Regions from separate parts of the Brevibacillus antibioticus genome, predicted to be linked through region 3. Evidence: riboswitches for the same ligand, from Rfam matches in the RefSeq annotation. Region 3 holds a riboswitch; each other region holds the start of a gene.

What was found. Region 3 has a riboswitch for S-adenosylmethionine ahead of E8L90_RS27255 (sugar ABC transporter substrate-binding protein). Riboswitches for the same ligand answer to the same signal wherever they lie in the genome.
Region 1: it holds a riboswitch for S-adenosylmethionine, as region 3 does, so the genes downstream of both, E8L90_RS04520 (homoserine dehydrogenase) here and E8L90_RS27255 (sugar ABC transporter substrate-binding protein) in region 3, are expected to answer to the same signal.
Region 2: it holds a riboswitch for S-adenosylmethionine, as region 3 does, so the genes downstream of both, E8L90_RS20805 (methionine ABC transporter ATP-binding protein) here and E8L90_RS27255 (sugar ABC transporter substrate-binding protein) in region 3, are expected to answer to the same signal.
Region 4: it holds a riboswitch for S-adenosylmethionine, as region 3 does, so the genes downstream of both, E8L90_RS02295 (pyridoxal phosphate-dependent aminotransferase) here and E8L90_RS27255 (sugar ABC transporter substrate-binding protein) in region 3, are expected to answer to the same signal.

What each region holds. Positions count from the first base shown of each region.
Region 1 is NZ_SZNK01000001.1:902,728-910,365, forward strand. Features, by position in the region: gene zwf (glucose-6-phosphate dehydrogenase) at 1-1,313, shown strand, start outside; gene E8L90_RS04505 (Gfo/Idh/MocA family protein) at 1,338-2,327, shown strand; gene E8L90_RS04510 (cyclase family protein) at 2,349-2,990, shown strand; gene E8L90_RS04515 (DinB family protein) at 3,008-3,523, shown strand; cobalamin riboswitch at 3,549-3,754, shown strand; gene E8L90_RS31055 (hypothetical protein) at 3,914-4,048, shown strand; SAM riboswitch class I at 4,143-4,249, shown strand; SAM riboswitch class I at 4,315-4,426, shown strand; gene E8L90_RS04520 (homoserine dehydrogenase) at 4,513-5,778, shown strand; gene E8L90_RS04525 (CapA family protein) at 5,816-7,009, opposite strand; gene E8L90_RS04530 (VOC family protein) at 7,087-7,638, shown strand, end outside.
Region 2 is NZ_SZNK01000001.1:4,335,960-4,343,597, forward strand. Features, by position in the region: gene E8L90_RS20780 (helix-turn-helix domain-containing protein) at 1-241, opposite strand, end outside; gene E8L90_RS20785 (SRPBCC family protein) at 357-806, shown strand; gene E8L90_RS20790 (peptide ABC transporter substrate-binding protein) at 864-2,513, opposite strand; gene E8L90_RS20795 (MetQ/NlpA family ABC transporter substrate-binding protein) at 2,703-3,542, opposite strand; gene E8L90_RS20800 (methionine ABC transporter permease) at 3,603-4,268, opposite strand; gene E8L90_RS20805 (methionine ABC transporter ATP-binding protein) at 4,269-5,282, opposite strand; SAM riboswitch class I at 5,383-5,498, opposite strand; gene E8L90_RS20810 (LCP family protein) at 5,655-6,641, opposite strand; gene E8L90_RS20815 (MFS transporter) at 6,829-7,638, shown strand, end outside.
Region 3 is NZ_SZNK01000001.1:5,676,235-5,683,872, reverse strand. Features, by position in the region: gene E8L90_RS27265 (ABC transporter permease) at 1-789, opposite strand, end outside; gene E8L90_RS27260 (sugar ABC transporter ATP-binding protein) at 791-2,281, opposite strand; gene E8L90_RS27255 (sugar ABC transporter substrate-binding protein) at 2,375-3,397, opposite strand; SAM riboswitch class I at 3,491-3,610, opposite strand; gene E8L90_RS27250 (ATP-binding protein) at 3,813-5,066, shown strand; gene E8L90_RS27245 (DUF421 domain-containing protein) at 5,114-5,833, opposite strand; gene E8L90_RS27240 (hypothetical protein) at 5,923-7,638, opposite strand; gene E8L90_RS27235 (RNA polymerase sigma factor) at 7,622-7,638, opposite strand, start outside.
Region 4 is NZ_SZNK01000001.1:501,132-508,769, reverse strand. Features, by position in the region: gene E8L90_RS02310 (alpha/beta fold hydrolase) at 1-600, shown strand, start outside; gene E8L90_RS02305 (aminotransferase-like domain-containing protein) at 656-1,864, opposite strand; gene E8L90_RS02300 (hypothetical protein) at 2,060-2,530, opposite strand; gene E8L90_RS02295 (pyridoxal phosphate-dependent aminotransferase) at 2,679-3,860, opposite strand; SAM riboswitch class I at 3,943-4,057, opposite strand; gene E8L90_RS02290 (MFS transporter) at 4,118-5,365, opposite strand; gene moaC (cyclic pyranopterin monophosphate synthase MoaC) at 5,369-5,851, opposite strand; gene E8L90_RS02280 (methylated-DNA--[protein]-cysteine S-methyltransferase) at 6,019-6,558, shown strand; gene E8L90_RS02275 (2OG-Fe(II) oxygenase) at 6,551-7,264, shown strand; gene E8L90_RS02270 (SPL family radical SAM protein) at 7,277-7,638, shown strand, end outside.

The DNA of each region.
Region 1 (7,638 bases), 4.8 Mb from region 3:
TTTCTCGTCGCGCCCAGATTGATTCCCACGAGCTAGACGCTTTCTTGTCTGCTTGTCGTTATGCGGCAGTAGATGTCATAGAACCAAGTGCATATGTAACGCTACATGATCTGGTGCTGCAAAGAGAGCAAGAGCTGCAGATCCCGCAAAACCGGATGTTTTACTTGTCAGTGGCCCCGCAATATTTCGAGGGAATTGCAACCAATATCAAATCCAGCGGGCTGGGTTCAACGACAGGCTGGAAGCGTCTGATCATTGAAAAGCCGTTTGGACATGATTTGCAATCCGCCAAAGAATTGAATGAAAAGCTAGGGAAAGCATTTTTGGAAGAAGAAATATATCGCATTGACCATTACTTGGGAAAACCGATGGTGCAAAACCTCGAGGCACTCGAATTTGCGAACCCGATCTTCCAGGCCCTTTGGAACAATCAGTACATCGCCAACGTGCAAATTACGGCGAATGAAACGGTCGGCGTCGAGGATCGGGCTGGATATTACGAGCCAGCCGGAGCACTACGCGACATGCTCCAAAATCACATGCTGCAAATGCTCATGATCATCGCCATGCAGCTTCCAAAGCGAATCACCTCCGCCCATATCCGCGAAGAAAAACGCAAGGTAATGGCCGCCGTGCGTCCAATGAAGAAAGAAGAAGTCCGCACCCACGTTATTCGCGGTCAGTATAGCGCAGGACATCTTCAAGGAACGTCTGTAGCTGGTTACAGGGACGAGCCTGGTGTCGATCCTGTTTCGATGACAGAAACGTATATTGCCACTCGTGTCTGGATTGATGACCCGTTTTGGCAAGGGGTACCTTTTTATATTCGAACGGGAAAAAGACTGCAAGAGAAATCAACCAGGATCGTCATTGAGTTCAAAAATCCGCACGAAAAGCTATACCAGGAGCAAAATGAAACGACATCGCCTAATTTGTTGATTATCAGCGTGAATCCGAACGAAGGTATTGCCTTGCAGGTAAATAGTAAGAATCCGACAAATAGCGGTAAGATTGAGCCGGTGACCGTAGATTTCAGTGCAGGGACAAATGACGTGCCAGAAGCGTACGAGCTGCTCTTGTTCGATGCGCTCCGAGGGGATTCCACCTACTTTGCACATTGGGACGAGGTCCGGCTGTCGTGGGAGTGGGTGACACCGATTTTGGAAGCCTTCGCTGAAAATTTGGTGCCACTCTTTACGTACGAAGCTGGCTCATTCGGACCGAAGGCCGCGGAGCAATTGCTTGCAGCAGACGGATTCGTGTGGTGGCTGGATAAGGTCGAAGAACGAGTGCCAATCACTTCAACAAGATAGAAAAAAGAAAAGGGAGCGGATGAGATGCGATTTGGCGTAATCGGAACGAGCTGGATCACCGAAGAATTTATCCAGGCTGGTCAAAATGTAGAAGGATTTTCTCTTCAGGCTGTATATTCACGTACCTTCGAGCGCGCCAAGGAATTCGCTGAAAAGTACCATGCTCCATTCGCCTATAATAGCTTAGAAGAAATGGTAGCAAGCAAAAATATGGACGCCGTCTATATTGCGAGCCCCAACTCCTGCCACGCGGAGCAAGCGATCCAGTGCATGGACGCGGGGCTGCACGTATTGTGTGAAAAGCCACTGGCTTCCAATACGATTGAGGCAGAAGAAATGATCAAAGCAGCGAATAGAAATGACGTGCTGCTCATGGAGGCTGTCAAATCTACACTGTTGCCCAATTTTTTTGCGATACAAGACAACCTGCACAAGCTGGGAAAAGTACGACGCTTTATTGCTAGCAATTGCCAATATTCCTCTCGCTATGACGCCTACCGCGAAGGGAAGGTTTTACGTGCTTTTGATCCTGCTTTTTCAAACGGAGCCTTGATGGACATCGGTATCTATTGTCTTTATCCATTACTCATCCTTTTTGGCAGACCAGACGATATCAAAGCAGAAGGAATTGTGCTTGATTCTGGAGTGGATGGAGAAGGTAGTATGTTGTTGAAGTATCGAGAGATGGATGCAATCATTAGCTTCTCGAAAATTACGACCTCCTATCAGCCAGCAGAAATTCAAGGGGAGGACGCTACGATGGTGATCGATCGAATCAACCATCTCAAAGAAGTGGACATTCGTTACAGGGACGGGCGAACCGAACACGTAACAAGGCCTCAGACCCCGAAGACCATGCATTATGAAATAAGAGAATTCCTACACTTGGCGAGGAGCGGGGCCAGACAATCTGCAACGAATTCGCATGAAGTTTCCAAAATGACCATGCAGGTCATGGATGAAGCGAGAAGACAGATGGGGATTGTTTTTCCAGCGGATCGAAAAAAACAGTAGGCAAAGGGGAGGGCGTTTGGGATGAAAATGTATGATGTAACCGCCACCGTTTACGAAGGAATGACAGTGTATAAAAACAAGCCAGAAAAGCAACCGAAAATACGTACGGCTACCAGTGGCTATGTAACCGAATCGAGAATCGACATGGATCTTCACACGGGTACCCATGTGGATGCTCCCCTGCACATGGTGAATGCTGGTGATACATTTGAGAGTATTTCATTGGAAAAGCTAGTGGGCAATTGCAAGGTTCTCGATCTCACAGCGGTAGAGGACAGGATCACCCGCTCCGACTTGGAGAGCTTCGATTTGGTGCGAGGAGATTTTGTCCTGTTTAAAACGAAAAACTCTTTTGAAGAGGCGTTCTCTTTTGAATTCATCTTTCTGTCAGAAGAAGGTGCGGAATATATAAGTGAGCTGGGGGTGCGGGGCATTGGTACCGATGCACTTGGAATCGAACGCAGCCAGGAAGGTCACCCCACACATAAAAAATTGTTTGCAGCGGGAGTCATTGTCGTGGAAGGCTTGCGGCTAGCAGAGGTCCCGCCAGGCGAGTATTTTCTGGTAGCTGCACCACTCAAGCTGATCGGCACGGATGCAGCCCCGGCAAGGGTCCTATTGTTTGAAGGCTTACATAGTAACTTGTCTATTGAAACTGAATGACGAGGAGTGGGAAACATATGCTCAGACGACCAGAGCGCGATGAATACGCTGCTTATTTTGACTATTACATGGGTCTTGTACCGGAGGGGGAGCTCCAAACGATCCTCACGCAGCAAGGAGAGAGGATCGTCGCGTTAGTTTCGTCCCTTGCCCCCGAACAAGTTGATTATCGGTATGCGCCAGGCAAATGGACGGTTAAAGAGGTGTTGGGTCATCTCATCGATGCAGAACGAATCATGAGCTATCGCCTGCTGAGAATCGCGAGAGGAGATCAGACACCCCTCGTCGGTTTTGATGAGAATGCTTTTGTTGAAAACGGGTGTTTTCAGCTAAGAGACCTGTCTGATTTACTGGAAGAGTATAAGGCTGTCCGTGCTTCCACCATCGCGCAGGTGCGAGGAATCTCGCCAGAAGCGTGGTTGCGTACAGGACTTGCCAACGGAAACAAGCTATCTGCAAGGACATTGGCCTATGTGATTGCTGGACATGAAGCTCACCACACTAGCATTTTGATAGAACGGTACTTCGGGTAAGGTAACGTAGCAGTGAGAATAGACAATTTCATAGGTGGAAACAGGTTCCTTAGGGCGTAACCAACTCGCCACAAGGATAATAGGGAAGCTCGGTGCAAATCCGACACGGTCCCGCCACTGTAAGAGGGGAGTCAGCGTCCAACAAGCCACTGGTCTATCAAAATAGACGGGGAAGGCGACGCGAAACGATGATCCCATAGTCAGGAGACCTGCCTGTTTCGACAACACTGATAGACCTACGGGAGATAGGGAGGTGTTAGAGATGGCTTGCAAAAAACAGCGAGTGGACAAGTACGTCCCTCCTTTTCTGGCATTTTCTAACGATCGTCACGGTCGAGCGGAAAATGCTCTTTTTATTTTGGGCAGGATAAAAGAAGAGGAGGGCGTGCGATGATTCAACTTTTCATTTGCCAATGGTGCGGATATGTTGAGGAAAAAGAGATACCTAAGGAAGGCCAGGAGGGCGTGTTTCATTGCGCTTGCTGCAGTATGGAAGAGGTGGAAAGCCTGTTCATCCACAATTGAAAGCCTTGCCAAATTAGCTTGCAATCAGAAAAGAAAGAATTTTGTTGACGCTTGCCTTGGAATTTCTTAGAATAAAGCTCAACAGCATAAATAGTTCTTATCCAGAGAGGTGGAGGGTCTGGCCCGATGAAGCCCGGCAACCGTTGCATATGGCAATAAGGTGCCAATTCCTGCGAGACGTTTCGTCTCGAAAGATAAGAAGCGGGTTACTCCATTAGTAGATGAACCTTCTTCTTAGCGAAGAAGGTTTTTTTAATTTCATATTTTCTTTATCCAGAGAGGTGGAGGGACTGGCCCGATGAAGCCCGGCAACCGTCACGCATATTTTGTGACAAGGTGCCAATTCCTGCAGGACATATACGTCCTGGGAGATAAGGAGGGGGAGCATTAGCTGCTAACAAGCCTTCTTCTTATCGAAGATGGCTTTTCTTTTTATCTAAAACTCGGGGTATGGGGTGGTCAGGATGAGTACAGAAGTGGTACGCGTGGGATTATTGGGATTGGGAACAGTTGGTGGAGGCGTAATCAAAACGATCCGTTCGCAACAGGAGAAGCTGGCTTCTCGTCTGGGAAAACGAATTGAGATCGTCAAGGCATTGGTGCGTGACTCGGAAAAAGAGCGGGCGGTTCATGTCGACCCTGCTTTACTGACAACTGACTTTGAGGATGTATTGAGAAGCGATGTGGATATCGTGGTGGAGGTCATGGGTGGTGTAGAACCTACCTATGACTACGTCCGTGCTTTAATTGAAAAGGGCTGCCATGTGGTAACTGCGAATAAAGAGCTCCTGGCGAAAAAAGGAACAGAGCTAGTCGATTTGGCCAATCAGTATCAAGTGCATCTTGCTTATGAAGCGAGTGTGGCAGGGGGCATCCCGATCTTGAGCGTGCTCCGGCAGTTCCTTCGCACGAACGATATCCAAGGTGTTCGCGGTATTCTCAACGGAACAACGAACTTCATTTTGACGAAAATGGAAGCAGAGCAGCTCTCATACCAAGAGGTGCTCAAGCAAGCGCAGGAGCTGGGCTATGCGGAAGCAGACCCTCGTTCGGATGTAGAAGGCTTTGATGCGATGTATAAATTGTATATCTTGACACAGCTTGTTTATGGAGAAGCGCTGCCTTTAGCGGATGTTGTTCGCAAAGGGATTGCAGATTTGTCAGCGGGTCACATTCGGATTGCGAGCGAGTTGGGGTACCGGATCAAGCTGATCGCGCAGGCTTATCAAGCCGAACAAGAAATTCGCCTATCTGTTGAACCAACCATGCTTCCACTGAGCCATCCGTTGGCGCAAATCCACGACGCATTTAATGCTGTCCAGCTATCCGGTAACATCGTGGGAGACTTGTTGTTTACAGGAAGAGGGGCAGGAGAGCTCCCCACAGCGAGTGCAGTCGTGGAGGATTTGGCCTATTTATTGACACAGCCATTCACACCGCATCCTACCTGGAAAGAAAAAACGGCTGACAAAGCTGGAGTCACGGTGGACTCGGCAGAACACGTCCTCTGTTATCTTGAGGGCTCGTGTCATACTGCTACGCCAGATCGTGTCTTGCATTTCCTCGAGCAAGTAGGAGTGAACGTTCATAAATTAAAAGTCCAATTCGATTTGGGGGGCGTCTTGCGCGCAGGTTTGATCGTGACAGGAATCAGTGAAGAGCATGAGTCCTTATTGAAAAATGATTTTGGCTTAGAAGTACGATGCTTCCCCATTATCGAATCTGCGTAAGTAAGAGGAATAATAAGAAGAAAAGCCGTATTTCTAGTTACCTGGAAACACGGCTTCTTTTGTCAGGGGCAGTCTCCACTGCTTTTGCACGCGGCTGCACACGCCCGTCACTTTGTATCTCGACACTCTCAGAAATGGATTCAATGCGTTTTAGTAGGGCAGCGCCATTGCTTTCATTCATCGGTACAGCTTGTCCCAATTCTGCGTGAAACGGAAGCATCGTCAGCTCACAATCACCACTTTTCGTGCAGGTTGCTTGCAGGACCATCGTTTCCCAAGTCTTGGGTTCGGTTGATCGTGTGAAAATGAAATTGCCGAGACTGTACGCAATCCATTTGTCGTTGTATCGTTCAAAACCTTGAAGGACGTGAGGATGACCGCCGACAATCAAATCTGCACCAGCATCGATGTAGGCACGAGACAGCTCTTTTTGATGATCGATAGGATAATCGTAGCGTTCCTTGCCCCAGTGTGAAATCACCACGACGAGATCCGCTTGATTGTTTGCTTCACGGATCGCTTTCACTGCCAATGTAGGATCATAGGAAGCGGCCATACCTGGCTGGGAATCACCTGCAAACCAGCTCGTTTCGGGAATGACCCTGCTGAAACCGAGAATCGCGATCTTGATGCCGTTCTTTTCTATGAATATAGGCGAATAGGCACGGCTAGCATCCTTACCGGCGCCGACGTATTGAATCCGGTTTTCATCCAAAGCGTCAAAAGTATCCAGCAACCCGGGAACTCCTTGGTCCATGGAGTGATTATTGGCGAGATTTACCACATCAATCCCAGCGTTTTTCATGGCAGGGACAGCAAGTGGCGATGACTTGTAGACATAATCCTTGTTCTGAGCAGGAACACCTGTGGCGGTGATCGGCGTCTCCAAATTGGCAATGGTGATATCATCTTGCAAAAAAAGCGAGCTTACATGTTTGTATGGGTAGTCATAGCTGTTTGCGAGTAGGGTTTTCTCAACATTTCCTGACATCATGATGTCACCGACAAAGGTGAGCTGCACGGAAGTCTTTTGGTTTGCGGTATGATCAGGAGCAGGCGGCGTGTACGGGTTGGCATGTTCTCTATCCATAGCTGTTTGGAATAGGTAGTAGGTTCCGACGACGAAGATGGCCAACACACTAAATAAGAGCGTGCTCTTTCCGGCACGTACCCATTTTTTGCGTGAGTGCTTGCGCCGAGCTTTTACCCGGCTTGATCTGGTCTCGTTCATTTTTCCCCCTTGTCATTCTATCCTTACATAAATGAATTTTGATATTCTATAAGTAATACGAAAAGAGGCGAAAAAAGGTGCGATTAACTTTTGATCATTTGGTTCATTTTGTACAGCAAACTCCAAAGGAAGCAGCGGAACAATTTTGTCAAGCGGGTTTTCATGCGGTTGTTGGAGGGCGTCATGCGCCTTGGGGGACATGGAATAGCCTGAGTTATTTCGGGCTTTCTTATGTTGAATTTTTAGCGGTTGAACACGAGGAGCTTGCTCGACATTCGGAGAATCCCCTCGTACGTCAATGTATCGCGGATGAGGCAAAGGGAGAAGGATTTGGACAGATTGCGCTTCGGACCAACGAGATGGATGCGTGGGCAGAGCGTTTGCGAAGCCAAGGCTTGCAGGTTACTGGACCTGTTGCGGGAAGTCGTACGCGTGATGATGGCACGACGCTTCGGTGGCGGATGTTGTTCCTCGAAGATGCAGATAGTGCTCTTCTCCCGCCATTTCTCATTGAATGGTCGCAAACGGATGATGAGAGAATAGACGATTTGACGAATCGTGGCATCATTGGCGCACATCCGAACGGTGCAGCCCATCTCATATCTGTAGGGTATGCCGTGACAGATCTG
Region 2 (7,638 bases), 1.3 Mb from region 3:
TCGTGCGGGCTACACCAAAAATGCCTGTTGCTCCTTTTTCAAACACCAGATTCACATTGGGATGAGCCAGTACAGTTTGCAAGTAAGGTAGTTCTGTACGCAAATCCCAGCGGACGACCCAGTAATGCTGCACGAAGTAGCTAATTTCAGCGGATGGCTCGTATCTGCCCAGCGAAAATTTCTTCTGCCCAATCATGGCATGCAGTACACCCTTTGGGAGCTTGGTAGTCTGATTTTCCAAGGCGCGCCTCCTGTCGTGTTTTTACAATACACACTACCGAATTCTTCTTATAGTAAGAGTAGTAGTTGGGAGACTTGAATACAATTCCTAAATGAAAAAATCAGGGGGTAAAACGATGGATCTTCGCTTCGATTACTACATTGATGCTACGCCAGAGCAGGTCTGGCATGTCCTTACTACCGATGAAGGCGTAAAAAGCACTTTCTTTGGGTGTACGATACGCTCGACTTTTCAAGTAGGCGATGAAATGGCTTATGTTGGTCCGGGAAAAGACGGTGACGATACGGTGCATGTTTACGGGAAAATCTTGCAGTTCGAGCCTCATCACATTTTCAGTTTCACTGAACATCCTGGTCCTGCCTATTACGAAAATCATGCGGAATTGCAGACTCGCGTCACCATTACCTTAGAACCGATTGGCGGCTGCACCAAGCTAACACTGATCCACGATCATTGGACAGAAGGCCACCCCTCCTACGCAAATACGAGCAACAATTGGTCGATGATGCTCTCGTCGATCAAGACGTATGCGGAGACAGGCAAGGCACTTGATTTTGGCTACTAATAGAAAAGAATCCCGAGACCATCCGTTTCGTTGGCCTCGGGATTTTTGTTATTTTCGTTACTCCGTCATTTCTGCCCACTTCAAGTCAATAAATCCGAGTCCATCCACTTGAACGCCTTTCACCTTGTTGCTTTGTACCCAGATATCCACATCCGTGAACATGGGAATCAACGGCATAGCATCCATGAAGATTTGCTCAGCCTCGCCAAACAGTTGCTTGCGCTTCTCTGGATCAGTTTCTACCGATGCCTGTTTCAGCAGCTCTTGGTAGCGCGGGTCTTCCCAGCCCGTGTCGTTGTTGCCTGTATTACCATCACGGAACATTTCCAGGTAATTCATTGGATCATTAAAGTCTGCATTCCAACCGATACGGCCTATTTCGTAATTCAGTTCATGCATATCCTGTATGTGAACAGTGGCCTCCTTCACCATGAGCTTTACTTCAATGCCAAGTTTTTGTTTCCATTGGTCCTGAAGCGCCTCGGCAATTTTCTTATGTCTGTCGCTTGGATTGTAAGTCAAAGTGATCGGAGGCAGAGTTGACACGTTAAGCTCCTTCATACCTTCTTCCAACAGCTTTTTGGCTGTTTCTACATCATTATCCTTGAAGTAGCCTTCTTTGTTGATAATCATAGATTGCGGCAGCATCCCCATCGTTGGCACTTGGCCCACTTGTGTGATGTTATCTACGATGGTTTTACGGTCAACTGAGTATGCCAAGGCTTTACGAATTTTCACATTGCTGAGCGGCCCTTTTGTCGTATTCATCTTGTACCAGTACATCGTGGCTTTTGGATGAACAACGAGCTTACCCGCGTCTCTCAGTGTTGGGATCGCATCGGTGGGAAGTCCGCCGAGTGGCTGACCTGCCCAATCCAGCTCACCGTTTTCGAACATGGACAGGGCTGTATTATCGTCCTCGATCATCGCGATCTCAATGCGATCGAGCTTCACTACGTCTTTATCCCAGTAGTGCTCGTTCTTTTCAAGTACGATCTTGCTCTTGTGCCCCCACGCTGTCAGCTTAAATGGACCGTTACTTATGTGCGTCGCCGCTTCGTTTGCCCATTTTGGATTGGCCTCCACTACTTTTTTGTTAACCGGGTAGTACGTGTAGAAAGCCGTCAGCTCCAGGAAGTAAGGCGTTGGATTCTCCAGTGTGACTTCCAGTGTTTTGTCATCGATTGCCTTCGCGCCGAGTTCGTCGGGATTCGCCTTGCCTGTGTGAATCTGCTGCGCATTTTTAATGTAGTACAGCTGATAGGCATACTCCGCGCCAAAGGTCTTGCCGAGTGCACGTTTCCATGCATACACGAAGTCGTGGGCAGTTACTGGATCACCATTGCTCCATTTGGAGTCACGGAGCGTAAACGTATACACCAGCTTGTCATCCGAGATTTTCACATCGGATGCTACTGAATTCACTGGCTTTGCGTTTGCATCGAAGCGAGTCAAGCCATCAAACGTAGCACGAACGATCGCTCCCGCAGTGGCATCTTTCGCAAGCCCAGGGTCCGCTGTCGCAGGCTCGCTCATAATGTTCGCCCGAAATACGTGGGGCTTTCCATTTGCAGGCTTTTCAGCGGTCGCTGCAGTTCCCTCAGCTGGAGGGGTTGTCGTAGATGGCTGCGTACTTGTGGAGCATCCAGCTAACACGCTTCCAGCGACCAACATCGCGCCAAGAAACAACTTGAGATTTCGTTTCATCTGAAAATTCCCCCTTATCTATATTTTCTCATTTCAAACACAATATACGCGACCGGAATTGGGTTGAAAACAGGGTTGCGCTATATTTAATTTAATTTTATGAAAATTCACCATATTATAAATAAAAGTAAAGCCCAACCAGCTTTTCGGCCAGTTGGGCTTTTGTTGATCGATCAATTATTTCTACTTTTAGAACGCTGGGATAATCGCGCCTTTGTATTCATCTTCAATGAACTTTTTCACTTCAGGTGAGTTCAGTGCTTTTGCCAGCTTTTGAATGGCTTCGGAATCCTTGTTGTCAGGACGAGCTACCAAGAAGTTTGCGTATGGAGTATCTTTATCTTCAATAAACAGAGCGTCTTTGGTTGGAACAAGCTTTGCTTGCAGCGCGTAGTTCGTGTTGATCAGCGCCAAATCTACTTCTTCCAGAACACGCGGCAGCATTGCTGCTTCTACTTCTTTTAATTTCAGGTTTTTCTTGTTCTCAACAACATCTTTCACTGTACCGCTGATGCCAGCGCCTTCTTTCAGCTTGATCAAACCGTTTTTCTCCAAGAGTGCGAGTGCACGACCGCTGTTTGTCGCGTCGTTTGGCAGCGCGATTGTTGCGCCATCAGCTAATTCATCTACAGATTTTATTTTTTTGCTGTAAGCGCCAAATGGTTCGATGTGTACAGCCACTACTGGCACCAGGTTCATGTTTTGGCCTTTATTGAAGTCTTCCAGGTAAGGCTTGTGCTGGAAGAAGTTTGCGTCGAGTTGTTTCTCGTTCACTTGAACGTTAGGTTGTACGTAATCAGTGAACTCTTGGACTTCCAAGTTCACGCCTTGTTCTTTCAGTTTTGGTTGAATGAACTTCAAGATTGCTGCATGTGGAACGGGAGAAGCGCCTACCTTCAATGTTACTTCCTGTTTTCCGCCTTGTGCACCGCCTTCAGCTGGAGCAGGTGCTGTTTCGGTTTTGCCTCCGCAAGCTGCCAAAGAAAATGCCAACACAGTAGAAAGTACAGATACGACTAGCTTTTTCATGAATGATTTCCCCCTTGCATGTATTTCGTTTTATTTTTTGTCAATCTATATGGAAAGATCCTATTTACGGCTGAATTTCTGAACCAGACGGTCCCCCAGCGATTGTAAGATCTGTACCATCACCAGCAAAATAACAACCGTCACAATCATGACATCGGTTTGGAAACGCTGGTATCCGTATCGAATCGCCAAGTCACCCAAACCGCCTCCGCCAATTACCCCAGACATCGCTGTATAGGAGACTAGCGTTACCGTCGTGATCGTAATACCCGCGATCAGACCGGATCTAGACTCTGGCAAAAGGACATTCCAGACGATCTGCCAATTGGAAGCACCCATAGATTGTGCAGCCTCAATCACGCCTTTATCAATCTCACGCAGAGAGGTTTCCACCAAACGTGCGAAAAATGGAGCGGCACCAAACACGAGCGGCGGAATGGCACCCAGTACCCCGAGTGAGGTTCCTACGAGCATTTTCGTCACAGGAATCAGCAAGATCATCAAAATGATAAATGGTACCGAGCGCAATACGTTGACAACGAATGATGCGATCGAATAAAAAGTGCGGTTTTGCAAAAGCTGTCCGCGTGAAGTCAAAAACAGAATGATGCCCAACGGCAAACCAATCAGGACGGTAAACAGAGTGGAGAAGCCGAGCATCGTGAGCGTGTCCATCGTACCTTCGCCGATTTCAGCCCAATCCACATTTTCGAATGTCCAGTCCATTTATATCACCTCTACTTCCAAGCCACGTTGGCGCAGCGTCTCAATGGTCTTTTGATTCTGTGCGACATCGCCTTCCAGCTCGATTACCAACTGACCATACGGCGTATCCTTCATGCGAGAAATGGTTCCCTGCAAAATACTGAACACCGTACCTGTCTCTTGCATGGTTTGGAACAAGATAGGCTGGTACGTTTTTTCTCCGAGGAAGGTGACACGAGCAATCGTGCGGTTCCCCGAAGCCTTTTCGTGCTCGACTGCTTCGCGCAGCTCTGTAGAGTCTGCTACTTGCTCCACGAATTCTTGTGTCGTTTGATGCTTCGGACGAAGGAATACATCCAGTACGTTACCCGACTCGACGATTTTTCCTCCATCAATCACGCCGACACGATCACAAATAGAGCGAATGACGTGCATCTCGTGGGTAATTAACACAATGGTCAAGCCCAGCTTGCGGTTGATGTCCAAGAGGAGTGCGAGAATGGAGTTCGTCGTCTGCGGATCGAGAGCCGATGTAGCTTCGTCGCAGAGCAGCACTTTTGGATCATTCGCGAGCGCACGGGCGATCCCGACACGCTGCTTTTGTCCGCCAGACAGCTGGGTTGGATATTTGTCCTTATGTGCCTCCAAGCCAACCAGCTTTAGCAGCTCGTTCACTTTCTTATCAATCTCTGCCTTCGGACGCTTTGCCAGCTTGAGCGGAAAAGCGACATTTTCGCCGACTGTTGAAGAAGATAGCAAGTTGAAGTGTTGAAAAATCATACCGATTGCGCGACGCTTTTCTTGCAGCTTCCCTTCATCCAGCTTTGTCAAATCGACGCCGTCCACAATAACTTCCCCTGAAGTTGGACGCTCCAGCAAATTGATGCATCGGATCAATGTACTTTTCCCGGCACCAGAGTGTCCGATAATCCCGTATATTTCTCCTTGCTCTATGGAAAGGTCGATCCCCGTTAACGCTGGGATGGTTTTACCTTGTACTTGATAGCTTTTATGCAAATGACGCAGTTGGATCAACGCATCCACCTCCCGACCATAATCTTGATAAAAATATAAAAACCCCTTTTTCACAAACGAAAAAGGGGCTGCAACGCAATGTATACGTTCGCATCCACCCTTCTCATCTGTACAAGATCCAATAATCCTGTAGGAATTGGCACCGCGACGTTCATTCGAAAATGAACCGGCTGCCGGGCTTCATAGGGCCTGTCCCTCCGCCTCTCTTGATAAGAAAGATATCTACGTATATTATGTTCGTTTTTTCTATTTCATGATGATACAAAACGGATTATATCCTTTTTGAAAATATCACGTCAATAGTAATAGCAGGAAAAGTTTTTTGATCCATGACGCCGTTGCGGATGATTTATCACAAAAAAAGCAGCACGCTTAGTTTTGCGTGCTGCTTTTCTTTTCTTCCACGGGTTGATCTGATGCTTCTGTAGGAGGTGTAATTTTTTCTTGGACAAACGACTGAACCTGATCGACATCTGGAACCAGAACGGAGCCTGCTCGGTGCGATTCACGGAACATCCCCATTGGCGGCAATTGATAGTTACCTGGCTCTAACGTATTCAATTTTAATCCAAGTGCAGACAGCTTCAGCATGTCCACCGAACTAATATTGGTTTGAACATACGGTGATACTTCCTTCAAAATGGTAGGAAGCTGCATCAGCGTCGTACCGTTCTTCATCTGATCCACGACTGCCGTCATTAATTTCCGCTGCCGCTCCGTCCGTGTATAATCGGAGGTCGCATCATGGCGGAAACGAGCATATTGCAAGGCTTTGTCTCCATCCAGCTTTTGCAGACCCTTTTTTAGATTAATATCGTAGGCACCTTTATCTGTTGGGTCATGATAATACATGTTTTTTTCTACATTGATCTCGACTCCGCCTACTGCATCAATCAAAGCCTTGAAGCCTTCAAAGTCAGTAATCACGTAACGATCAACCGGAAGTCCAGTGAACTGACTAACTGTTTCCATTGCCAGCTCAGGTCCACCTTCTACAATCGCAGAGTTGATCCGCGAACTGCCTCTACCGGGAATATCTACATACGTATCACGTAGGATTGAAAACATGTCATAACGTTTCCCCGTAGGATCGATGCTGACCAGCATCATGGAGTCAGAACGAGGAAGCCCGTTATTTTTCATTCCTCTGCGGTCTACTCCCATCAGCAGGATATTGACACGTTCCTTGCCATCCCACTCAGGTATTTCTGCTGCTTTGGTGGAATTCCCACCACTAGGCGGTGCGATGTTAGGCTCTTGAATATTTTGAGCAAATTGATAAAAAGAGTATCCGTAATATCCAGCTGTCGCAGCCATCACGACAAGCAAAAGAAGCAACACTCGTTTCCATATTTTCATAAAGTCCACCTTTATTCTCTCTATCCTCAGTTGATGTCATCTCTCCACTTTGTCTAGTATACTCGAATTCGACAAAATTGGAGCAGCCTTTATTTGGGTACCCATCACTTTATAAACATTTTAGTTTACAAAGTTTCAAAAACTCACTATACTGTTCTTATCCATAATGGGTAAGGGGTGCATTCGCGTGATATCACCGTCAGCTTTCCTCAATCGCTATCCACGTGAGGCCATTTTTTTCCTCATCGCCAGCTTTATCAACTCCTCCGGGAGCGCCTTTATGTGGCCACTTACTACCTTATACGTACATACCATTTTGCAACGCTCGATGACAGAAGCTGGATTCGTCTTGATGATCCAATCTCTGGCTGGAATCTTCGGCCAATTCATCGGCGGATCGTTGTTTCATCGACTAGGTGCCAAGCGTCTCATTGTCGGTGCATTGATTTTTCAAGGACTTATTCAATTTTCCATTCCTTTCGTTCAGAGCTGGCCTTTCTACCTGATACTCATGATGGGGCTTGGCTTTACGTTCAACCTATCGTTTCCTGCCATTCAGGCATTTATCGGCTTTCGTTGGAAGGAACAGCGCCGAGAATTGTTTAACATCGTCTATGTCGGAAACAACCTAGGGATGGCAATCGGTACCGCGTTGGCTGGAGTCATTGCCACTTTATCCTTCCAGCTTACGTTTTGGTTCAACAGCACGAGCACCTTACTCTTTGCCTTGTTTTTCTTCCTTTTCATGAAGAATATTTCGCATCAGGATCTGGTAGGTGAGCAACAGGAGGAACAGCAAAAACACCGCGAGAAAAACAACTTTACCCTGCTATTGCGGTACCAGTTGTATTTGTTTATGGCATTGGGCGCAGCACTCATTTTCTTTTCCAATACGGTTTGGAACACAGGCGTTGCTCCTTACATTACAGAGCAGGGTATGCCATTGTCATCGTATAGCTGGCTGTGGACCATCAACGGGATTATCATTTTTGCTGGC
Region 3 (7,638 bases):
TACTGCATCCATCAGCATAGAGCCGCCACTGCTCACCTGCCCGGTACCGATCCGTGCTGCCAAAAGCATCCCGCCCAAGCCCGCAAAAAGAGCAGAAAGCACATAAGCCAAGGTACGATAGCGATTCACAGGAATCCCCGACAGACGGGCTGCTTCCAAATTGCCGCCTGTCATGTACAGCATCCGCCCCTGTCTCGTATAGGTCAAGTACACATGCGTGATCGCGACAAGTAAAAAGGTCAGGATAACGGGAACCGGAACGGAAAGAATTTCCCCTTGGCCCAGCCAGAGGAACCATTCCTGAAATTTCCCCGGAGCCTGCGAGCCGTCCTGCATCGGCATGTTTGCGTAGATCGAGTAGCCTTGGGAATACGTCATATGAATGCCGTTGACGATGTAGAGCATCGCCAGAGTAGCCAGCAAATCAGGAATGCGGATTTTCACGACCAGGAAAGCGTTGACCAGCCCAACGAGCAAGCTGAGTACAATCGGAACAACCAGAGTCGTGACAACTCCTTGTTCGTACCAAACCATCATCGAAGCAGCAACGACCGTGGTCAATGAAACCGTCGATCCTACAGACAAATCAAAGCCTCCGACAATCAGCGAGAACGTAACGCCAATCGCGACAAATGTCACAATCGAGATGGAGCGAAGAATGTCCGTCAAGTTGTCGTATGTGAAGAAATACGGGTTGGTCAAACTGAATAACAACATGACAATGACGATAACGGCAACCGTTCCGTATTTGTAAACAAAATCAAATAAGCTAAACTTTTTATCTGCCATGTTACTCACCTCCGCTTGCGTAGTACATAATCAGCTCTTGTGTTGCTTCCTCGCGACTCAATTCCTTCACGATCTTGCCCTCGAACATGACGAGAATCCGGTCTGCGATTCCGATGACTTCCTGAAACTCACAGGAGAAATACAGGACACCCTTTTTCTGCTCAGCAAGATTTCCAATCAGGCGGTAAATATCGCTTTTCGCCCCGATATCCACCCCTTTTGTCGGCTCGTCAAACATAAAGAGGTGAGCATTTGTATCCAGCCATTTGCCGATAGCGACTTTTTGCTGGTTTCCGCCGCTGAGAAAACCGACAAGCTGCTTGATATCGGCTGTCTTTACACCAAGGCGCTGCACGAGCTCTCTTGCGTTAGCTGCTTCCGCCCCTCTTTTGATAAAACCGAGCCAGGACTTCTTTTTCAACGAGGCGACAGACAGGTTGTTCTGCACGGACTCCTCTACGAAAATGCCTTCTTTGCGCCTTTCCTCCGGGACGAGTACGATTCCTGCATCGACGGCGTCCTTTGGCGAGCGCAGCTGGACACGTGTTCCATGCAGTCGAACGGCTCCAGCCTTTGCCTCGTCCGCACCGAAGAGCAATCGGGCGAGCTCAGTCTTCCCTGCCCCAACCAGACCGACGACGCCCACGATCTCTCCCGTGCGAACCCGCAAGTCGACTCCTTGTACTTTGCCGCCCGCCACACCTGACGCCTCAAAAATCGTTTCGCCAATCGGCACTGCAAGCTTCGGGAACTCCTCGTCGAAGCTTTTGCCCAGCATGTTCGCGATCACTTCATCCATATTCGTAGCCGCCGTCTCTGTGGTCACGACATGCTGTCCATCGCGCATAATGGTGATCCGATCACAGATTTCAAAGATTTCCGGCAACCTGTGGGAGATATAAATGATCCCGACTCCGGCTTTTTTCAACTGTGCAATGATTTGAAACAGCCGCTCGCTCTCCTTCGTGCTCAACGGTGCTGTCGGTTCATCGAAAATGACGTACTTCGCCTTTTGAACGGTAGCGCGTGCAATCAAAATCAATTGCTTTTCCGACAGCGTACATTCTTCGACGAGCATCCTCACCGGAATGGAGAAGCCGAGGTTTTTTAAAATCTGCTCTGATTGGTTGTACAAGCTCTGCCAGTTGATCAGTCCCTTGGTTTTCGCCTGGACGAGCTGGCCCGCCAATATGTTTTCAGCAACGCTCAAATACGGGATCAAGGCGGTGTCCACTTCCTGATATACACATTGAATGCCCTGTGCATTGGCGTCCTGCGGAGATTGAATCGACACGGCCTGTCCATCGATGGTGATCGTACCGCCATCTGCCTGATACGCTCCCGTGAGGATTTTCATCAGGGTACTCTTTCCCGCACCATTGGCACCGAGCAGTGCGTGGACCTCTCCCGCGCGCACCTCAAAATCGACGGATCGCAGGGCTGGAACCCCAGAGAACTGCTTCGCCATCCCTTTCATCTGCAATGTGGACATGTTTCACACCTCCTGTTTACCTGCGTGTTCCAACCTCTATAAGGAAAAATCCCGTTGACGGATACAGATCAACGGGAAAAGCCAGTTTGGTTCTTACTTGCCCCACTCTTTTACGTATTGGGACAAGTCGCCCATCGTTACTTTTTTATCCTTCGGCAGGTCTTCCTGTTTCACCAGCACTGGATTCAGCTTCACGTTGTCTGGCACTTGCTCGCCTTTGATTTTTTGGAACACGGTTTGGGCATGAATGCGTCCGATATTGGATGGGTCTACTGCTGCCGTCGCTGTCCACGGAGAGTTTTCCGCCTGGATCATTTGCAGATCCTCATCGCTCAAATCGATGGCGTATACTTTGATTTCCGTACGACCTGCTTGCTGGATAGCACGTGTCGCCCCTTTGGCAAATTCATCCCAAGCCGCCCATACTGCTGTGATGTCACCTTTGTTGGGATACTTTTTCAAGATCGCTTCCATCTGCGTTTGTGTATCGAGTGCCGTATTGTTGGTAGCAGAACCGAAGGCAGCAATCTCTTTCAAGTCTGGGTATTTCTTCTGGAAAGCTTCATACGTGACTTGGCGTTTTTCCATCGGCGCAAAGCCAGCAACCCAGATTTTTACGATGTTGCCTTTGCCATTTGTATCTGCTGCCAGCTTCTCCAGGCTCAGCTCTGCCAATTTGTTATCATCCTGCGCCACAACTGGCACACCCGGAATGTTGATGTCTGTATCAAACAGGACAACCGGGATTTTTTTATCCACGGCCTTTTGTGTGCCCTGCTGCAACGCTTCCGCCGTACCATGGTCGATCAGAATACCATCAAACTTTTGGTTCACAGCCGCGTCGAGGTTGGACGCCATTTTTGCCAGATCGGTATCTGCATTGAATACGGTCAACTCGCCGCCGTTTTTCTCCACCTCTGTCTTCACGCCATTGATGTATTGTGCGGAGAACGTCCCTACGTTTTGACGCATGATCAGTGCGATTCTCTTCGCCTTCTCTCCCGAAGCACCGCCGCTTGTGCTGCCGGTTCCCGTTGTTGCCCCGCTGCCGCATGCCGTCACAAGAACAGATGCTGCCAAAACAAGTGATGTGATCAGACCAAGTTTCTTTTTCATTGAGAAGCTCCCCCTCTTTTTTACGAAACTTTCGAGAAATGCAAAAAATCCTCTTTCACAGAAAAAGAGGACAAAAATCGACAAGATTCTCGCCTCTTATCTGTCAGGTATTCTACCTGGTGGAGTTAGCACCTTGGCTCGAAAGAACGCATTCTCTCGTGCTAGGTTGCCGGGCTTCATAGGGCCATTCCCTCAGCCTTCTCTTGATAAGAGTAGTTTCTATTTTCGAAACGTTTGTATAAGTATATACAGAATATAATCCGGCAATTACCTATCTGTCAACTAGGTTTACCAAAAGAATTTTCTTGATAAATATTCCAGCTACTTCTATAACATCAAGAGGGATTTTGTTGTGTCTTGTCGAATTATCGTAGATTGATACAAGCCTAGCAAATATTTGCAATGGGGATGCTACATGAGTCTATTAAAAGAAGTCATTCTTCAATTGTTTTTCGCCATTATCCCGTTTGTGTTTTTCAACATTTATTACCGTGACAAAATGAGGAACTACAGCCGTTCCTTTATTGTCATCACCAGCTCAGCCTGCATGTTTCTCGCGATGACCTTCGCGCCGAGTGTCACGACTGGCATGTTTTTTGACATCCGACATGTCATCATTCTTTTCGGACTGGTTTATGGCGGAATTGAGATTGCCTTGCTCCTTCTGATTGAAGCCTTGCTTTATCGGTACTACCTAGGTGGCGAAGGAACATGGGTCGCCATGCTGATTCTTATAGTCAATTTTGTCTTCTCACTCTTTTTGTATCGACACTACAAAGCCAGTTATCGGAAAACACTGTATCTTTTTATGACGAGTGCGATTTTTTCTACGGTTGCTTTAGGGACTACTTATTACTTTTTTCCCACGTACGTAACTCAACACCTCGTTTACTACACCATAGTGATTCCTATTCAAAACTTTTTCGGCCTCTGGTTATTAATGTCGCTTTTCAGTAAATGTGTTTCGGATAAGGAGCTGTTTATTCGCCACGCGCAAAACGAAAAAATCCAGACGATGAGCCATGTTGCTGCATCGCTCGCACACGAGGTTCGCAATCCGCTGACAGCAGTCAAAGGGTTCTTGAAATTAATACAGGAATGTCCGGAAAATTTGGTAAAGGTCGATCAATACATCGGCATCAGTCTCGATGAAATCCAACGGACAGAAGCTATTTTGACCGAGTACCTTGCGATTTCTAAGCCGCTCAAGGAACGGCATGAGATCATTAATGTGAGCGAGCATCTGCAAGCCATCCGCGAGGTGATGCTCCCCTTTGCCAATATGCATAACGTGGAGCTTACACTGCAAGACTTTGAGAGACCTGTGACGATCAAGGCCAATTCAGACGAGTTCAAGCAAGTGCTGGTGAATTTCATCAAAAATGCCATCGAGGCGTGTTCGGATATTTCGGACGGAAAAGTCTCCCTGGACTTGCTCATCGAGCGAAACAAAGCCCTGTTGGTCATCAAGGATAACGGCGTCGGCATGGATGCAGGACAGATCAGCCGCCTCGGAACGATTTACTTTTCTACGAAAACAACTGGGACCGGTCTTGGATTGACGTATTCCTATCATGTCATTCATGCGATTGGTGGAACGGTCAAAGTATCAAGCAAACCACGAGTAGGAACCAAGTTCACCATTATGCTCCCGTATAAGGCACAGTAACTTCTTGCAGGTTTTGCAGAGGGACTGTGCCTTTTTCCATTCGATCGCTAATGATGCAACGGGGGTACTTGTGGTTCTTTTTCGTTTTTTAAGGAGAACTGCAATTCATTTTGGCGATTGATTGTTGCGAGAAAGACTTGTTCGGACGCGATCCCCTTTTTCTTCAATTCGTGCACAAGCCATTGCTCGTCCCGTTTCCGGTATGACAGCACATCCGGATAAATCTTGCCTTCCACAACGACAGGCAACGACATTCCCGCAGAATTAGTCTGGACGCTTAAATCCTGTTTCGTTACGAACTGCTGCTCTACTTTTTTGAGCACAGTCAACCGACCGTTCGCCTCGATAATGGCCAAATCAATTTCTGCCAGGTCAAAAATGTCTTTTTCGCGAAGCATATGGAGGACATTATCGAGCGAATAGCGGATTTTTTTTAGGTTTTTGACGTGAAAAGTCCCGTTGTAGAAAATGACGGTCGGCTCAAATGTAACCATTCTGCCAAACCAGCGAAAGACAATGGACAACTGCGATACGACCCGTTGCAAGATGCCCAATGTCACAATCGCTACTGCAATCGAAATATGCCGGACATCTGGCTCTGCAATGTCAGCCCCTGCCACTGAGCCCAAAGTAATAATGATGATAAAGTCAAAAACCGGCAGCTCCCCAATCGAGCGCTTGCCCATGAATAAAGTGATGATCAGTAATAAAGGAATAATCGTACATACGCGCCCGATGACGATCATGGTTTCTCCGAATCCTTCCACGTTTGTCCCTCCCTCACGCTTTACTATGCAATTTCTGGGAAGGCATTATGCAAAACAAAACACCAGGAGCCTCCCCCTGGTGTCTCTCATTATTGGAGTGGCAGCCATTCTCCTGTAATAGCATCCACATCCCCATTGCTTTTCAGTATTTCTGCCGAATAGACCAAGACTGGTTGCTCTTGAATCTTATTGTAATTGTTATCAAGCGGGAATACATAGCGAGGACTAAGCGGATGATGTTGGAGATAAACCTGCACTGCCTCTCCCGCTGAAATCACCTTGGCCACATCTGCGAAGCTCTCCTGCTCATGAGGGAATGTCAAATTCACCCCGATAATTTCTCCTGTCTGCCCGTCAATCGTTACTTTATAATACTGATCCGGCACCATTACGCCGTTTATTTCTCGGACAAAGTTCAATTCAACCTGTCTGCCCATCACATAAATTTGCTCCTTCATCCGAACAGTCTTCACCCGTGAATCCAAATACGGCTCCAAAAACAAGATCGCTCGCTCCTGCAATTCTGCGATGGTAAGTGTCGGATCACCTTCTCGCAGCTCCGGATAAGATATCTTGAACGCTGCTGCCCGATTGTTGACAGTAGTCAGCCGCATGAATCGCTCTCCTTTTTTGGCCTGGTATTCCCGTTCGTTGTCTCCCAGCATATAATCGGGCACATTACTCCCGGTAAATGTGAAGCCCTCCACCTTCTGACCGAAAAACTCCATGGCAGCCGCAGCCTCTTTTGCCGATGCAACCATTGTCCTCTTGCCTCCTGGCTTGACGGCAATGCTGTCGCCAAACGACTCCCCTCGCCACAAGGTCGTTTTCACTTCCTTGCCAGTACGAGCGTCGAGATACCCGGAGAAATTCTCCCTGTAGCGAAGAACGTAGTCCACGTCCTTCTTCCCAACTCTCACATACGTCAGCTGCATGACTTCTGCAAGTCCGCTCTCTGTTTTCTTCGGAGAAGGCCGCTCAGCTATTGGAGGAAACTGCCCAGCGTCCAGAGTCATTCCGGTTGAATCCCCTGAATTGATATAGCGAATATGCCCGACATCGCTCATGCCAATCACATAGCTATCTCCTTCTACCTGCACGTCATTCACGTAGCGTTGCAAGCGGACGGCTTCATGCGAAACGGTATCTGTTCCCTCTTGCCCATCTACTAGTTCGATCCGATACTGTTCCAGATTTTTGCCCAGGAACGGTTCCATAAATGCCTTCGCCTGTTGCTCAATTCTCTCCTTGGAAAGCGTTCCTTCGACTTTCTCTTGCCCGGGAATCTTCTCCAAATCGAATCCGAGCAAGAGCCCGCTTTTGGCGTCCAGCTTCGCTCTGGCATATAGCGACACTTCTGTTCGATCTTTGTTGCTAGACGTGCGAAAATCTATGTTGTACACCTCGCGAGGAGCTTTGGTTACGTAGACCCTCTTTTCCGCTTCCCGAAAAGGAGGATATTTCTCGTACAGCTTTTCCAACGTTCTGATCGCCGCTTGGCTTAGCTCGCTTTCTATTATTTCTGTCGAGGAGAAGGAGCGGGGAACCAAATGCGCTTGTGATTCAACCCGAGATTGCGTGAACATCTCCGGGGTTACACCCATCATCCATACTGCTGCGGCCACCGTAGCAGCGGAAACCGTCCATGTCGCCAGCTTGATACCGATTCTTTTCGAGCGATTCGTTTTGGTGCGCGCCCGTTGCACCAGCTTTGCTTCCAGCGCTTCTACGAATTCGCTCCTCGGCTCCGCATCCTTTGATCGGGGAAGTGCAGCGAAGAATTGCTCGTCATTTGGAGTATTCAT
Region 4 (7,638 bases), 5.2 Mb from region 3:
CTGGAGGTTGTCCTCGCGTTCATCGATCAACTCATTCCAGGTGAACCTTTTTTCATTGCGGGTGAATCATACGGCGGATATCTTACACGAGCAGTTATCGAGAAGCGCCGGGATCAAGTGAAGGGCGCCCTGTTCATCTGCCCGAACATCATTCCTGATAAAGAAAAGCGCACACTGCCGGATAAACCCGTCCTAGTAAAGGAACCTTCGCTCTGGGAGAAGTTGAGTGAGACAGAGCGAGCGGAGTTTGAGTCGATGGCAGTAGTAGCTACTGAATATACTTGGAACCGCTATAAAAAGGAGATTGTCGACGGCTACATGCTGTCTGACCCTTCTTTCCTCACGAAAATCAGACAAGCGTATGGCGTGTCCTTCCCATTGGATACGACCCCCTTCCCACATCCGAGTCTTTTTGTTGTGGGCAAACAAGATCATTCTGTCGGCTATCGCGATATTTGGAATATCATCGAAGGCTATCCTCGCTCTTCTTTTGCCGCTCTCGATTGTGCCGGACACAACTTACAGATTGAGCAGCCGCTTCTGTTTACAGAGCTTGTGAATGAATGGCTGGATCGGGCGCAAAGGGAGCTTTCCCTGTAAACATGCATTAAAAAAGACAACCAGCTCAAGGAGATTGGTTGTCTTTTTGCTTCCATTACACATTTGTCACCAGTGATTCACTATAGGCGTGGAATGCTTTGCCCAGTCGTGAAATCGCAAGCTCCGTGTCTTCCCGGTTCAAGAGCGTATAGTTCAAGCGCATCGTATTGACTTGCGGCTCGGCTGCATAAAACGGCTTCCCTGGTACGAATGCCACGCCTTCCTTTACGGATCGGGCCAGCAGCTTCTCTGCATCGACGTGCTCAGGCAGGTTCACCCAGAGGAACATCCCGCCTCTTGGTTTTTCCCACTGTACGCCCTCCCAGTTTTGCGCAACCAAGAGCTCATGCATCCACTCCATGCGCGCCTTGTAGGACTCGCGGATTTTCTCAATGTGGCGCTCCAGATCAAAGCGGGACAACAGCTCATACAGAGCGTACTGGTCAATTGTGCTCGACTGCAAATCCACTGCTTGCTTCGCCTTCACCATCATTTGAATCACGCGTGTATCTCCAATGGCCCATCCGGTACGCAAGCCTGGCGCGACAATTTTGGAAAAGGTACTGGTGTACACTACACAAGAATCGGTCGGATGTTCATCCAGTGAGAAAACCGAGCGGTACGGTGCTTCCCCATCGAATTGGATCTCTCCATATGGATCGTCTTCCAGGATGAGAATGTTTTGCGCCTTACATTGACGAAGCAAGCCGAGACGGCGTTCGAGGCTCCATACCTTTCCTGTCGGATTGGCAAAGGTAGGAATGACGTACACCATTTTCGGGCGATACTGGGCTATTTTTTTCGCCAGATCATCCAAATCCATCCCATCGGCGTCACCGTCTACATGGATCGCTTTGATTCCCCGGAATTGAAATAACTGAACGGCTGCCAAATAAGTAGGATTTTCAACGAGAACGACATCGCCTTCGTCTAAATATACACGGCACAGCAAGTCTACTGCTTGCTGAGAGCCCGTAGTGATGATCATATTATCTACACCGACGTTCATATGCTTTTGCTTCATGCGGGATGCAATCCACTCACGAAGCGGTACGTATCCATCAGTCAATCCATATTGAAGAGCTTTTGCTCCTTGATCGAACGCACGGTTAAACGCTTCGCGCATCTCTGCGATTGGAAAAGAATCCTCTGCTGGCAGTCCACCTGCGAGCGAGAGCACTTGATTGCCTTGGGTCAGCTTCAAGATTTCCCGGACAGCCGAGGAGGATAGTGCTTCGACAGATTTTGAAAATGAGTACTCCATGTTCCGTTCCCCCTTGATTTTGCTTATCCTTGTTTTATCACTGTCAACAGCGTAAGTCCAATCTTTGCTAGCTATGAGCAGATAGGTTTTGACTATGTCGAGCGGTTGTTCAACCAATAGTCTTCACACACTGCATGCAAAAAACCCCTCTTCGTATCAAACGAAAAGGGGTCCATATGTATGATCTATATACTCCTAAGCAATACGGAACACTCGTGGTTTCTCTGTTTGTGGAAGGAAAGAGAGATCGACATGATTAGACGCTTCTTCCATACCGATATCGCTTGCCAACAGCAATGCCTCTTCCTGGAAGGTCGGCGTACAGCTGCCTTCATTCAGTTCACAGAGTCGCTTCAATCGCTTCAGTCTTTCTGCTGACTTCTCTACTCTCATGCATTCGTTCGTCAGCTCACATACGTTGACGTGACGAGCATCAGCGATCATGCTGATATCATTCACATGAACAATCAGCCTTTTGCCTTCTTCCGTAACAAATCCGATCGAGCAAAAATGCGCACCTGACATTTCCAAACGAGTGAGAACAGCATTGGCGTAAACTTCTCCCGTCCGCAAGCGAATCTGGCCTGCTTCAATGGCTCCGCCGATTTTTCGCTCGTTGGCGATCACCGTATACATATCCGTGTAACCGTTAATCTGATAGCGCATGGTACCCTCCCGCTCTCGATGAGACTAATTATCATTAACAATGACATCGTATAATGAAAATCATTATCTGTCAATAATGAGAATGATTTTTATTCTAGAAGAAAAAGCCACACTCCATATATGGTAGTGTGGCCAATTTGACTCGCTTTTATTTTGTTTTCGTAAATAACCCTAACCGCTCGATTCGCTGGACCGCTTCCGCGAGACGCTCTTCATTGGATAGCAAAGCCGCTCGCACATAGCCCTCACCTGTCGGACCAAAGCCATTCCCCGGTGCTACGACGACATGCGCTTTTTCCAAAAGCAGGTCAGAGAACTCCACGGATGTGAAGCCGCTGGGAACTGGAAGCCAAGCAAAAAACGAACCTTGAGATGGCGGAGCCTGCCAGCCAATCCGATGCAGATTGGAGTAGAGGGCATTGCGGCGACTTTCGTAGACAGCGACGAGATCGCGGACGCACTGCTGCGAATCCGTCATCGCTTTGGCTGCCGCCATCTGTACCGCTCCGAACAGACTGACAAAGTAATGGTCCTGAATGAGGTTAATCAGACGAACCAGCTCGCGATTACCTACCATGGCACCCACACGCCAGCCTGCCATGTTGTACGTTTTGGACAAGGTATAAAATTCTACGCCCACTTCTTTTGCACCCGGAACCTGCATGAAGCTGACCGGCTTTTTCCCGTCATAGCTGATTGCTCCGTAGGCGAAGTCGTGGCAGACAACGATTTCATGTTTTCGGGCAAAACGAATGGTTTCCTCATAAAACTCCAGTGGTGCGTTGACTGCTGTCGGATTGTTCGGATAGTTAAGAAACATCAGTTTCGCTCGATCCAAATCAGCTTGGGACAGCTGGCTGTAGTCTGGCAAGAAGTCATTTTCCGCCTTCAACGGCATCATGACCATCCGTCCGCCTACGACAGCTACTCCCGACCAATAATCCGGATAGCCTGGGTCTGGAACCAGTGCAACATCGCCTGCGTTCATGAGTACTTGGCAAATCTCTACGAGTCCGGTTTTGCTGCCGAACAAAATCGCTACTTCTTCCTCCGGATCGAGGTCTACATCAAATTCTTGCTTATACCAATGTGCCACTGCCTGCTTCAGTTCCATGCGTCCCTGAAAAGGCGGATATTTGTGATGGAGTGGTTGTGCCGCTTGCGCCTGTAATTCTTCAATAATATGCAGCGGTGTCGGCAAATCGGGATTGCCCTGCCCCAGGTTAATGACGTCATGGCCTTGCGCAATGACCTTGTTTACTTTTGCCACCAGGGTCGCAAAAAACTGGGTAGGGAGTCGATCAATCATATCGGAGGGTTGAATGCGCATCTTTCTTCCATTCCTTTCTTGGGCCAATACAGTAAAACCCCCTTTTTCCATACAGAAAAAGGGGGAGATCAGCTTGGTCACGTCCTTATCTGTCAGGAAATAATCCTGCTGGAATTGGCACAGCATCTGTCCATCACATGGAACAGATCCGCTGCCGGGCTTCATAGGGCCAGTCCCTCCACCTCTCTGAATAAGTCAAACACACGGAATATACTGTTTTTTCGTCTATATCATACTACTTGAGCACGCAAACCGTGTCAAGATGCTTGATTTTGTACCGAAACTTGATGCCTTCTTTTTTGAAAAGATGTGTGGAAAGCGAAGAATGCCACAGACAACAAACACAAGCCTGCCATTACAAACAATAGTCCCTGTGCATGAATCGATTGGAAAATGAAAGCGCCAAGCAATGGTCCGATCATCCGTCCTGCTGATCCAGTCCCTGCAATTAGCCCTTGAATGAAGCCGTCTCGTCCCTTTGGCGTCAACTGTGCAGCTACTGCCGGAACAGCTGGCCACACGAGCATTTCTCCCAGTGTCATGATGAACATACCTGCCACAAAGCCTGCATAAACCGTTGATTGAGACAAAATTAACATCGACAAGGCAAAGATATATGCGCCCAAGAGCATTTGTGCTTTTAGCGTACGGGCAAAGCGTCGAATGACCCATGCGATCAATGGCTGACCAAACAGGATCAAGCCGCCGTTCAGCGTCCACAACAGACTATATTGACGGAGTGAAATCCCCATGGATTGCATGTAGGTCGACAGCACCGTCGTCCATTGTACATAGACAATCCAGCTAATTAATAGCCCCCCGCATAAGAGCAGCAATGCTCCCCATATGACCTTGGCCTCTTGCTGAGGTTCTCGTAGAAGTTCGTCCTCTGCTTGTTCGGGAGTAGTTGTCTGCAATTGACGTTTTTGCTCTGCCAGTTTTAACTGACGCGGCAAAATGAGCATGAACATCGTCAGCACAATTACTTGTGAAATCGCATTTCCGAAAAACGTCCAAGCAAACGAAACACTTGCCAAGAAGCCGCCTAAAGCAGAACCGGCAGCTACACCCACATTGAGGGAGACGTAAATCAGATTGATTGCTTTACGGCCTCCCTCCGGCCATAAAACCACTGCCAGCGCATTCATAACGGGAGAAAGGGATCCACAAAACAATCCATTCAATAATAATAGTAGGACATATACGGTAAAATCTTGTGTAACACCTAAACAGACGGAGATAAGCATTCCGCCGATGGAGCCAACAACAATGGTGCGCATTTTGCCCCAGCGGTCAAACATCATCCCGCCGACAACACTCCCAATCAGGAATGCACCTTGATTTAAAAGCAACAAGAAGCCGGCTACAGTCAGCGGCTTTCCGAGATGGTTATGAATATAGATCGTAACTAGCGGCCAAATACACGCCATTCCGGTAGAAAAAATGACGGCAGCAATCGCCAATAAACGAATGCTGCTCGGGTAGGTTTCCCACTTTTGCCTCATGCCTTACTTCTCTCCCCGATGGAAATCGCCGCTTTTTCCGCCTGTTTTGAATTGCAGACTGGTCGGACCGATTATCATTTCTTTATCCATCGCTTTGCACATGTCATACACCGTCAAAGCCGCTACGCTGACAGCGGTCAACGCCTCCATCTCGACGCCTGTTTTCCCTGTCGTCTTCACGGTTCCTGTAATCGCAAGCGTCGTTTCATCTACAAAAGCAAATTGTATGTCGATGCCAGTCAATGGCAGCGGATGACACATCGGAATGATTTCCCACGTCTTTTTGGCAGCCATGACACCTGCCACCTGCGCAACGGCGAGTACATCGCCCTTTTCGATTCGACCTTCGCGGATTCGGGTGAGGGTTTCAGGTTTCATGCTAATTTGGCTCTCAGCTACTGCCACCCGTTTTGTGACGTCCTTCTCAGATACGTCCACCATCCGCGCTCGATTTTGTTCATTAAAATGTGTTAATTGATCAGTCATACGAGTATCGTTCCTCCTCTATCTCATCCTACCTTACTCCCACCGATGGATAAAAGCAATGGGAATGTAGAGGGTTTCGATATCTTGCTCATCCACTCCCAAAAACGTACAAAGAACAGGTGCTGGAGGTATACTGTGCGTACACAGCTCAAAGGAGGCATTTGGATATGGAAACGATGAAGGATCAGACGGTACGCTGGTCAATGCTTGTGCTTGGTGATTGGACCATTTATTTGGCTGCAACGGCTGCCGGACTTTGTTATGTCGGCTCGGTCAACCAGCCTTTTGCTGAATTGGAAGCGTGGGTTGAAAAGCATCGCCCACAAAGTACGCTGGTGCAAGACGATCCATGGCTAAAGCCTTTTGCAACAGAACTGATGGAGTATTTGCAAGGAACACGCGAGCATTTTTCCACGGATTGCGACTTGTCCGGAACACCTTTTCAGCTCGCTGTCTGGGAGGCACTGCGCCAAATCCCATACGGTCAAACGTCATCGTACACCGACATTGCAAACAGCATTGAAAAGCCTGCTGCTGTTCGTGCTGTCGGTGCCGCAATCGGTGCCAATCCGGTTCTCATTACAGTCCCCTGCCACCGCGTTGTCGGTAAAAACGGTTCACTAACTGGCTATCGGGGAGGACTGCCCATGAAGACAGCTCTGCTTGATCTGGAGAAAAGGACGAATCGGGGTGTGAAGCATGGCTAGTTCACTGACAGAAGGGATCGCAGCACTTGACTGGCATTCCCTGCAACAGGAGTTGAACGAACAAGGGTATGCTGCTTTTCCTTCCTTAATAAGCGCGGATGCGTGCGAAGAATTAATCGCTACGTACGGACAGGATGAGCTTTTTCGCAATACGATCCAGATGGCGCGGTACCGTTTCGGTGAAGGAGAGTACCGCTATTATCAGGCTCCCCTTCCCTCGCTTTTGCAGGAGCTTCGCGAAGGCTTTTATCCGATGCTTGCGAAGACTGCGAATCAGTGGCTGGAAATGCTTGGACGCGAAGCTATCTATCCTGCTACCCTCCCTGAATTTTTGGCGCAATGTCACGATCAGGGTCAACTGCGTTCTACTCCATTGATTTTGAAATACGAAACGGGTGGCTACAATTGTTTACATCAGGATATGTACGGCGAGGTGTTCTTCCCGTTTCAAGTCGTGTTTGCCTTGAATCAGAAGGAGAAGGACTACAACGGCGGAGAATTTCTGCTGATGGAGCAACGACCGCGCGCGCAGAGCCGGGGACATGTGATAACCTTGGATCAAGGCGCAGGCCTGATTTTCCCGACATCCTACCGTCCTGTGCAGGGAACGCGAGGCTACTATAAAAACACGTTGCGCCACGGTGTCAGCACGATTACTTCTGGCACCCGCTACAGCCTCGGAATTATTTTTCATGATGCAAAGTGAGGAACGCCCCATATGAAAAGCATCCTTTCCTATAAAATGCCGAAAACTCTCCTTAATAAAGGAAGCGGATTTCTTGCGGATTACACCCATTCGCTCAATCCGTATACAGGCTGTTCTTTCGCCTGCTCCTATTGCTATGTTCGGCAAATGCCTGTCTCTTTGTTTCGCAACGAACAATGGGGCACGTGGGTAGATATCAAGCAGCAAGCTGCCGATTTATTGCGCAAGGAGCTTATGCGGGCTAAGAAAAAAGGAAAGGTGACCATCTTCATGTCTTCGAGTACAGACCCATACCAACCCATCGAACAAACAGAAAAGGTAACGAGGTCTTTACTCGAAGTCATGGTAGAGAATCCACCTGATTTTTTGCTGGT